3 regions of the Natronotalea proteinilytica genome follow, and region 1 is predicted to be linked to each of the others. Evidence: riboswitches for the same ligand, from Rfam matches in the RefSeq annotation. Region 1 holds a riboswitch; each other region holds the start of a gene.
The links. A riboswitch is a leader RNA that binds a small molecule or an ion and turns the genes downstream of it on or off. The one in region 1 is predicted to bind cobalamin.

Region 1 (3,247 bases):
CCTTCTGGATACGCATCTGTTCGACATTCCCTCAACGAAAGAAGCGTTCAACCCGTACCACGATCGCCATCCGGAACTGGATCAGCCGGGGGCGCCAGCGGTGCGACGGGCCAACCTGCGTGGCTACCTTGACGCGCTGCAAGACCCACGCCTGTTCATGATGGCCGAGGCTCCCGGACCATGGGGATGCCGCTTCACAGGCATCCCAATTACGAGCGAAGACCAACTGCTTGATGATGCCTTTCCGCTATCGGGGCAGCGCACCAGCACCGCTGATGAGCCGCACACCGAGTACAGCGGCTCTATCTTCTGGCGCGTGATGACACCGGCGTTTCCGCACTTTTTTATCTGGAACAGCATGCCGCTGCATCCGCATGACACGGACGATCCCCTCACCATTCGCACACCCCGTCGCACTGAGGTGCGCGCCTGGCACGACCTCACGAACGGTTTGCTCGACATCATGCAACCCGAGCGCATTGTAGCCATCGGACGCAAAGCCGAGCGGGCGTTCAACGAGATCGGGGTGGAATCGGTGTACGTGCGACACCCCTCCCATGGCGGATCCAAAAAGTTTGCGGCGGGCATGGAACGCATTCTGCAGGATATGAAACTGCCCACCGCTGCTACCGCCTAAGCCTCCTCTTAACCGCTCAAGCACTATCGGTCTGACCCATGAACCTCTACACGGTGCTCCTGCTGGCCTTAATTGCCTACTTCGTGCGCGACATGATGCGCACCTGGGTTGCTAAACGGGCTGAAATGCAAGGCACCACCGACCCGGTCAGCCACACCGAAGTGGAGCATCTAAAGGATACCGTAAACCAGTTGGAGAGCGACCTGGCCGATGCACACGTGACGCATGAGCGCCTTACCGAACGTATCCAGCACCTCGAAACCATCGTAACCCACGAAGCTTGGGACCGCTTCTCGGACGACGCGGCTCCCCTCGATCCACCTTCAGCAGATCGCACGCCCGATGCTTCGGACGCCTCCGACATCGCGGCCCAGTGGGCCCGTCGACTGCGAGGATAGGCACCTCTGTTTTCGGATTGCGTGAAGCAGTGGACTCTTTGCCCGGAGGCGTGCTATACTATTAGATGCAAGCGTGGATGCTTTACCGCATGCCGCCTTGCCGCATCACAGGTTCGCTGCATGATGGCAGTGATGAAAAGGGAATTTCGTGAGGGCCGCATGCCTGAATCGAGAGCTGTACCCGCAACTGTGAATCGAACGGCGTAGTCAAGATGCATATCCACTGCAGGTCTGTTGCCTGTGGGAAGGATCATGCCTTATTGACGGCGCCTATGGGAACTCCCTGTTCGTTCGATAAGCCAGGAGACCTGCCTGCGATGCCGACTCGTCACCTTCCTCCGGGACTAGAGGGAGCGGCGTTGAGCCCATTTGCGTGGTATGCCATAGGTAAGGCATACCTCTGTTGATATATCGCACCGGCCGGCATCGGCGGCCCAGCATGTGTGCATCCGCTGGATGTCATGCATGGTGCGTGGGGACAGCGACCCTCCCATCATGCGGCATGGCGATATATCAATGGATCGTTGCGCTACTTGTATGGGGCATGCTTACCGTGGGCAGCCATGCGACCGCTGCAACTCCCTCCCACTCATTTCCCCCCGATGCCTCGTCGGATACCAACGCACCGCCCGACACCACAGCGTGGCATGTGGACCTGCCCGGTCTTACCGTCACCGCCACACGCATTCCCACCGCGCTGCACGACCTTCCCGCTCCTGTCACACGTTTTGACTCCACCGCACTCGCACGCACGGGCGGATACAGCGTAGCCGATCTATTAGAACGGCGCGCCGGCGTGCATGTGCGTAGGGCAAGTGCGTATGGCAGCGCTACTGCCTCGGTGCGGGGGGCCGGCGCCTCGCAAACCCTCTTGCTCTTAGATGGCCACCGCATCGCGAATCCGCAACTCGGCCAGACCGACCTGTCGATATTGCCCACATCATTGCTAGAAACCGTAGAGGTGATGCATGGCCCTGCGGCTCCCCTGTACGGCAGCGACGGCATGGGCGGAGCCGTGCAACTGCGTACGCGCACCCCTTCGGAGCCTACGGTAGGGCTTACAACCGAAGCCGGTGCCTATGGCCACCGGCAGGCGCGGTTGCATGCAGGTACGCGAGGCACAACCTGGGCTGGAACCGCCGCGGTAACCTATCAGCAGCACGAAGGCGACTTTCCGTTCGATGACCGCCGCCGAGCCAATGCCGACCGGGCTCACGTGAGCGCCTATGCCACGCTGCATACCGCCGACACCGACCGGACGCGCTTCGCGGGACTCTACACCGAAACCGACCGTGGGCTGCCTGGCGGGCGCGGAGTGGTGCAGAATGATGAACGGCAGCACGACCGCACCCTGCGTGTATGGGGCCACCATCGGTGGCGCCTGGCCAGCGGTACGCTCACCACACGGGCCTTCGGACAGTATGATGCTATTCGCTACCAGAATCCCTCTCAAAACATCGACGACACCGGGCATACGTACAGCGCGCAGGCCGAGGCTGAATGGGAGGGAGCTATGAGTTCGCGATGGGCACTCAACCAGGGACTGCGTGTGCAGTCTGATTGGGCCGAGCACCCAAGCCTGCGCACTGCGGCCACGCAGCAACACATGAGCGCATTTGCTAGCACCGTAGGCTCGTGGGACCATATCCGGCTGTTCCCTGCCCTCCGAGCCGATGCGTATCGCGTATCAGACGGCACCAACCGCATGGCGCTTACGCCACGGTTGGGCCTCAACGCAACACCGTGGCCCACGTACGATGCCCTTCGCCTGCATGCGCATGCCGGGCGTTCGTTTCGCATGTCCACCCTCAACGACCGCTACTGGCAGCCCGGCGGCCAACCCGACCTACGCCCCGAACGCGGGTGGAGCCTGGATGTGGGACTGCGTTGGCACCACCAGACCACACGCGTAGAGGCTACTGTTTTTCAGCAACACCATACCGACCGCATTGTGTGGCAGGCTGGCCAAAACGGCGTGTGGAGTCCCCGTAACATAGAGCGTGTACGTACGCACGGCGTGGAAGCAACAGCCAGCACGCAATGGCGCGTTGCCTCCTTCATCCACCTGGACACCGGCCTAAACGCCACCTACACCCAAACTCGGAATCGCTCTACTCCCGACGCCTCTTCGTATAACCAACCGCTGCGCTACGTACCCACAGCCATGGTCAAGCCCCATGCAACAATTACCATGGGTCCTGTCGAAGCAGGC
Region 2 (3,247 bases), 1.3 Mb from region 1:
GGTGGCTGCCTGGTTCGTGCTTGCAGACAGTGATGGAATTGATAGAGATTGCCAAAATTACACGTCGGTTTCCATTGATCGCGCCCATGAGTGCTATGCAACGTTTAGTGAAGAAGAGGATGCGGCCATTGAGGTTGAGATAGAAGGCATTGTTACGCGGGCCTACGGAGACTACATTCGCCTACAGGACGATAGCGGCGACATAGGAGCCCGTGGAATTACGATTCGGCGCACCTCAGGCGGGCTTCATGATGCAATTGGATCAGAAATCGCGTCTGGCACCACCTTGACCGTATCAGGACGGCTTTCGGACTTCAATGACTTGTTGCAGATCAACGAGCAAAACGTACACGAGTACGAGATTGGAGACATAGGCGATGCTCCCGATCCGCTTTCCATTGACCTGTCTACAGTCACAGCAAGCAATCACGATTACGAAAGCGTACTCGTACGCGTTGAGGGGCTTACAATACGAGATCCAGCAGGCAACTTTACACAGCAGACCAGCTACGTTGTGGAGCAAAACGGCACAACAGCACCACTTCGTGTACAACGGCCCTCGGAGACTGAACTCCCCGGTACAGCTGTGCCTGACGTTACGTTCGACTACGAAGGTGTTGTCGGACGCTTTCATGCCGAGTCGCAATTGCTACCGGTGCAGGTGTCCGATTTGATTCTTGATGAGGAGTAACCTCCCATGCGGTTACTCCATGTCGGTTCAGACGCTGTCATCTTGAGCAGAGCGGCTCCGTGGGCCTCCCGTTCACCATCACAGGGGGGATAGTTAAATTGCACGTGATCGCTCCGCCGATAGGCGGACGGATCTCAACGCCCGCCGTCCACCCATCTGACACCGCGCACAAGCCCCCCGCTCTCTTGCAAAGAGAACACGCGGAAACAGAAGGACGCAGAGCGTCCGCATTTCGTCGCGACGCAGAGGGGCCGAAGGTCATGCCTGTTGTACATCGCGACGAGGGGTCAAGGGGGTGCGTTTTGCTCGGTACGTTAGGCGCACATGCGTTACCTGAAGATTGACCTGTGACAGGTAGTACTGTGTCACAGGTCAATCTTCGGGTTGCAACACCCCCACTTTAATGATGTCATCTTGAGCGGAGCGGCTCCGCCTAGAAGATGCGGAGTCCTGACACGAGCGGAGCGACTGACGAACGCAGTGAGTAAAGATCTCCCACGAACTGGGCAGGGCCACTCGATCGATCAGAGCCTGCTGAGCGTCGGGGAGATGGTTCGACGTGCTCCGGGTGGGGCCCGTCGCGTGCTCACCATGACAGGTTTTTTGGGAGGGGGCTGGGATACAGAGTTTCGGACGGTCTCCGTACCCTAACATTCAGGTGTGACAGAACACTACGCTCCTCCATTGCACTCTTCTCATACCGCCTCTGTCGCTGTCAGATCAGGCACCGTGGTGGGCGTATCATCGGGTCCCAGTGCAACAAGTGTAAACGTGCCCGTGCAGGCCAGGATGCGCTCGTACTGATCCATCGGTTCGATGAACATATCGGTGCGCACGCACATCGACGAGGTGCCGGTATCCACCACGCGGGCCACCAGTTCTACGATCGTACCTTCGGGAACGGGCTCTTGAAAGTCGATTTCACCGCTGTTGACCGTAACAACTTTGGAGCGACACCAGCGCGTGGCACAGATGAACGCCGCTTGATCCATCCATGCCATGGCCGACCCGCCGAAGAGCGTGTGATAGTGATTGGTATCACCGGGAAAGACAGCCCGTACCATACGGGTGGTGGCATCGGGCGAGAGAGGGCATGACGATCGGTTGGGGGTTGACGTATCAGACATAGCAGGGGGATCCGCAAAGAGAAAATCTCGAACGCCCCAACAGCGCACGAGGCCACTGATGCCTGCAAACAGCGGAGCAAAAGCCATCTCCCCCAGAGGAGAATGGTACGGTCCAACTCTACTCGCAATCTACGGCGGATCATGCATCCCAGAACGCGTGGGCGCGGCGCATGACGATGCGGAAGGCACAGCCAGTCGCCGTTCTATTGCATCAAGCGGGCATTCGGACTCTTACCGTTGCGCGACAGCGCCGGAGTTCCACCGGACTTCCCCCGAGACACTACACGATCTAACGTTATGTCAGATCATACAGCCGCCGTGCCACGACAGCACAGCCTTGATGGGTATGTGGCTTGTATGATACGGCGGCTTGTGCATAAGTGTCAAGCCGCAATCATACCCGACTCGATTACGGCAGCAGACGTTCGGGGGTCAATCCGGCAGGTTAAGCCGTGAGGCGGGCAGCCAGGCCCACTCAGCGGTGGCTTCGACGACTGTTTCACCCCCCATCATGAGCGTCACCGGCACATCCACGCGACCAATGGGACGCGCACTGAGACGCTCGCGCGTGTCGGCATCAAGCGAGGCGGTGGCCGTAGTCCGTTCGGGCGCCGGACGCTGAAACGATACGTCGAGCGTGCGAATGACGGGCACGCTTTCGTCGGGAATGTTGAGTGCCGTAACAAGGCCCGAAGCTGTCTCGGCCAGGAGGGCCAGCGCTGCCGCGTGCATCGTGCCGATGTGGTTGGCCACGGCCCGCTCGGCATCCAGCGCGACAGTTACCGACTGCGGCGTGTACGTATGGATGTGCACGCCGGCGGTATCTACAAACGGAATGGTCTGGCCAATGGCGTGCGTAATGCCATCGGGACGAAGGTCGTCGGGACAGTCGGCAAAGCGACGGGCAATTGCAGGAAACGGGTTGGCCATGCGAGTGGAAGTCTCAGGATGATGAAGGGAATAGATGGGTCACATCGATCTCAAACCCATCAATAACGGTGGATGTGACGCGTCCCGTTTCGACCACACGGGCCTGCTGCACAAATCCAGACTCGGTGTTGGCGTGCACTTCAACGGACTGCGTGCTAGGGTCGAGCGTCCAATACTCGCGTACGCCGTGTTGCTCATACAGCCGCTTCTTGACGCCCACATCGCGATGGGCCGTGGATGGAGAAAAGATCTCCACCACAAGATCGGGCGCGCCCTCAACGTGCTGGTCGCTGATGATGTCGTCTCGCGTGCTTGCGATATACATCAAGTCGGGCTGTATCACCGTATCTTCTGCAAGCCGAACATCCATTGGAGCCGCAACGACGGTGCCGCTTTCGTGGGCCTCGACATAACGAAACAGAGCGGAAGCGAGCCGCAGCGATACCTGCTGATGCTGAAATGACGGAGATGGGGCCATGATGAGCGCTCCTTCGATCAG
Region 3 (3,247 bases), 750 kb from region 1:
TCGAACGACGTAAGCGCGAGTCCGATTATGCCGGAGCTGGTGGTGGAAGTGCTCGCTGCTGCCAACACTGAAGCAGAAATGGCAGAAAAGCGCGCGCTTTATCTTGATGAGGACGCGCAGGAGGTGTGGCTATGCGCCCCCGATGGCACCCTCACGTTCTACGATGCCTCCGGACGCCTTGACGCATCTGCCCTCATGCCGTCGTTTCCGGCGAAGGTGTAGGGGAGGCGTTCTCGGGTTGAGTATTACCATGTTACACTGCGTCCTCGTCGCGATGTACAACTGGCATGACCTTCGGCCCCTCTGCCTCGCGACGGACGAATGGACGCTCTGCCGCCCGGATGGTGGTTTGGGGACGCTGGGGCGTCCCAGCAGGCGTGTCGACGCGAAGCATCGACACGAGTAAGCAATAGAAGCAGCAATCAGCCGGCGAGGTGTGCCGCTGGAGAAGCGCAGTAGGTACGCATCGCCTCCACATACCGTCCCACGTGCAGCCCATCCATGAGGGCGTGGTGCACGGCAATGGAAACCGGCATCATCAGACGTTCGCCCTCAGGCTGATACTGTCCAAAGACGATTTTGGGGATGGCATCGGTCGGCGTGCCACTGCGTGCGTTGTTCATGTTCGTGAAGTGCAGCCAGGGCAGCACCGAATAGTGGATGAGCGCATCCCCATTGTCGCGCGGCGAAAGCCCGGTTGATGCGCGGGCGGCCTCAATCACTGCGCGGCCCGACTGCTGGAAGGCGGCGAAGGTCGGTGCGTGTTCGAAATACGCAAAGGCGAACGTCTCATCCTCGCGCAGCACCGTAGACCCCGCGTCTACCCTTTCATGCACCCACACCCGATCGCCCCGCAGCCGATACCGGAACGGCTCTACCGCGTGCACCGCCTGCTGCGAGAGATACAGCGTAGCCAGAAAAAACGACGCCGCATGCTGATCCGTCCATGCCTTCAGAGCAGCCACATCGACCTGTACCGTCACCGAAAAGATCGGCATATCGAACGTCCGATAGAAATGGAAGTGGTCTCGGCGTGGCCACGCGTCGATGTCAAGATACGGCATGGAAAAGGAGCGCAGTCAGATCAGAGGAACGTCAGCCATTGCATGCCTGCTCTCGGCAGAGGTTCACTTGCGGTTCCGGCTCCTCCCCAACGTTTTTCACGGAATTGTGCCACTTGTAATGTTACGAAAGATGGGTTGACAATGGAGAAGCTACGCATTAACGTAAGCGTACCTTTTAGGTACTCTTCGAGGCCGCGCCGTCGTAGCGCGGCGGTGCTTCAGCCAAAAGTACGTCACGGGGAAAGACCGGTGAAACTCCGGCGCTGTCGCGCAACGGTAACAGCCCGAACGCCCGCTCAAGTGATCTGTGGCGGTGCCTAACATCACCGTCCCCTACGCGTCATAGGATCCAATCTACAAGCCAACACCGGCCGCTTCGTTCTCTGAACAGAAGCCCAGTGCTCCCGTTTGCGCTGTAGTTTGAACACCCGGCGCGCTCAACTGCACTAGGTTTTCCGATAGTCCCCCTCTACCGCTGCATGAGCCTCTTTGAACCACGCATCCACCTGAAGCCCTACGAATACCCGCACCTTCTCGAATACAAAGACGCCATCCGTCACTCGTACTGGGTGCACGACGAGTTCAACTTCGAGGGCGATGTGCAGGACTTCCACGTGTACTGTACCGACGTAGAGCGCAGCGTCATCACAAAAACGATGCTCGCCATTGCCCAGATTGAGGTGTCTGTCAAAACCTTCTGGGCCGACATCTACCAGCGCATGCCCAAGCCCGAAATCGGGGCAGTGGGTATGACGTTTGCCGAGTCGGAGGTGCGCCACATGGATGCCTATTCGCACCTCCTCGACCTGCTGGGCCTCACCGACACGTTCGAGCAGGTCGAAGACATCCCGGCCATGAAGCAGCGCATCGACTACCTCACCACCTACCTGGATGGCTCGCGCACACCCTCCGACCGCGACTTTGCACGCTCCATCGTGCTCTTCTCCATCTTCATCGAGCACGTGAGCCTCTTCAGCCAGTTTCTCATCATGCTGTCGTTCGACAAATACGAGAAACGGTTTAAAGGCGTTGCCAACGCGGTCGAAGCTACCTCAAAAGAAGAGCAAATCCACGGGCTCTTTGGCGTCGAACTTATCGAAGTGATGCGCAACGAACATCCCGAGTGGTTTGGCCCCGCATTTGACGAGGCCATCCAAACAGCCTGCCGCCGCGCCTACCAGGCAGAATGCACCATGCTCGACTGGATCTTTTCTGAGGGGGAACTGGAGTTTCTTCCCCGCTCGGTGGTCGATGCCTTCTTGCGGGATAAGTTTAACCGCTCCTTAAAAAACGTCGACGTGCAGCCACTCTTTGATGTCGACGCTCCGCTACTCGACGAAACCCGCTGGTTTTACGAAGAGATTCTGCTCACCAAGGGCAACGACTTCTTCTCGAAGCGCGGCACCACCTACTCCAAAATGACCCAGAGCGTAAGCAGCGACGATCTGTTCTAAGTGTCTGTTTAGAAACTGCTTGCATTTGGCCGATCCAGCCGTAGGATTCGTGTTTATCGCGCCGCGCGATGATAGACCCGCTATGACGCTTATTTATATCTGCGTCATTCTGGATCAACAAAAACACCCTCGCCACGAGCACGCACATGCGCCCGTCCGTGCTGCGTGCCGCATCCATTGATGACTGACCGTCCGCCTTCCTTCACCTGGTTCCACACCCGCTGTATGGCTCCCATAACCGAACCCCGTACCTCTTCCTCTGTTGCCGTTGATCGGCCCGACTTCGACTGGCTCAACGACGCCTCGCGTACGTTTCTGCGCCGCGGCTACCTCCTCGATGATGTAACGCCCGAAGAACGCGTACGACAAATCGCCGCCCACGCCGAATCCATTCTTGACATCAACGGCTTTGCCGAGAAATTCCACACGTACATGGCGCGCGGATACTACTCGCTCGCCTCGCCTGTATGGGCCAACTTCGGACTCAACCGTGGCTTGCCCATTTCGTGCTTCGGCTCCTACATTGGCGATTCGATGGAGGCGATCCTCGATACACATGCCGAAGTAGGCATGATGACAAAAGTCGGCGGTGGCACAAGCGGTTACTTTGGCGACATTCGTCCGCGTGGCGCGGCAATCACCAACAACGGCACGTCGAACGGCACCTATCCGTTTGCGCAGCTTTTCGACAAGATCATCAACGTAGTGTCGCAAGGCGAAACGCGCCGG

Region 2: linked by a shared signal. The riboswitch ahead of ACZ5AL_RS08095 (acyl-CoA thioesterase) and the one ahead of ACZ5AL_RS03200 (TonB-dependent receptor plug domain-containing protein) in region 1 are both predicted to bind cobalamin.
Region 3: linked by a shared signal. The riboswitch ahead of ACZ5AL_RS14900 (ribonucleotide-diphosphate reductase subunit beta) and the one ahead of ACZ5AL_RS03200 (TonB-dependent receptor plug domain-containing protein) in region 1 are both predicted to bind cobalamin.

Annotation. Positions count from the first base shown of each region.
Region 1 is NZ_AP043947.1:739,430-742,676, reverse strand. It holds gene ACZ5AL_RS03210 (uracil-DNA glycosylase) at 1-637, shown strand, start outside; gene ACZ5AL_RS03205 (hypothetical protein) at 676-1,035, shown strand; cobalamin riboswitch at 1,128-1,365, shown strand; gene ACZ5AL_RS03200 (TonB-dependent receptor plug domain-containing protein) at 1,538-3,247, shown strand, end outside.
Region 2 is NZ_AP043947.1:2,011,228-2,014,474, forward strand. It holds gene ACZ5AL_RS08090 (serine/threonine protein kinase) at 1-691, shown strand, start outside; gene ACZ5AL_RS08095 (acyl-CoA thioesterase) at 1,387-1,818, opposite strand; adenosylcobalamin-variant (AdoCbl-variant) riboswitch at 2,029-2,107, opposite strand; gene ACZ5AL_RS08100 (YiiD C-terminal domain-containing protein) at 2,251-2,748, opposite strand; gene ACZ5AL_RS08105 (Uma2 family endonuclease) at 2,762-3,247, opposite strand, start outside.
Region 3 is NZ_AP043947.1:3,737,555-3,740,801, reverse strand. It holds gene ACZ5AL_RS14915 (Uma2 family endonuclease) at 1-222, shown strand, start outside; gene ACZ5AL_RS14910 (hypothetical protein) at 254-394, opposite strand; gene ACZ5AL_RS14905 (CatA-like O-acetyltransferase) at 423-1,064, opposite strand; adenosylcobalamin-variant (AdoCbl-variant) riboswitch at 1,286-1,366, shown strand; gene ACZ5AL_RS14900 (ribonucleotide-diphosphate reductase subunit beta) at 1,544-2,518, shown strand; gene ACZ5AL_RS14895 (ribonucleoside-diphosphate reductase subunit alpha) at 2,744-3,247, shown strand, end outside.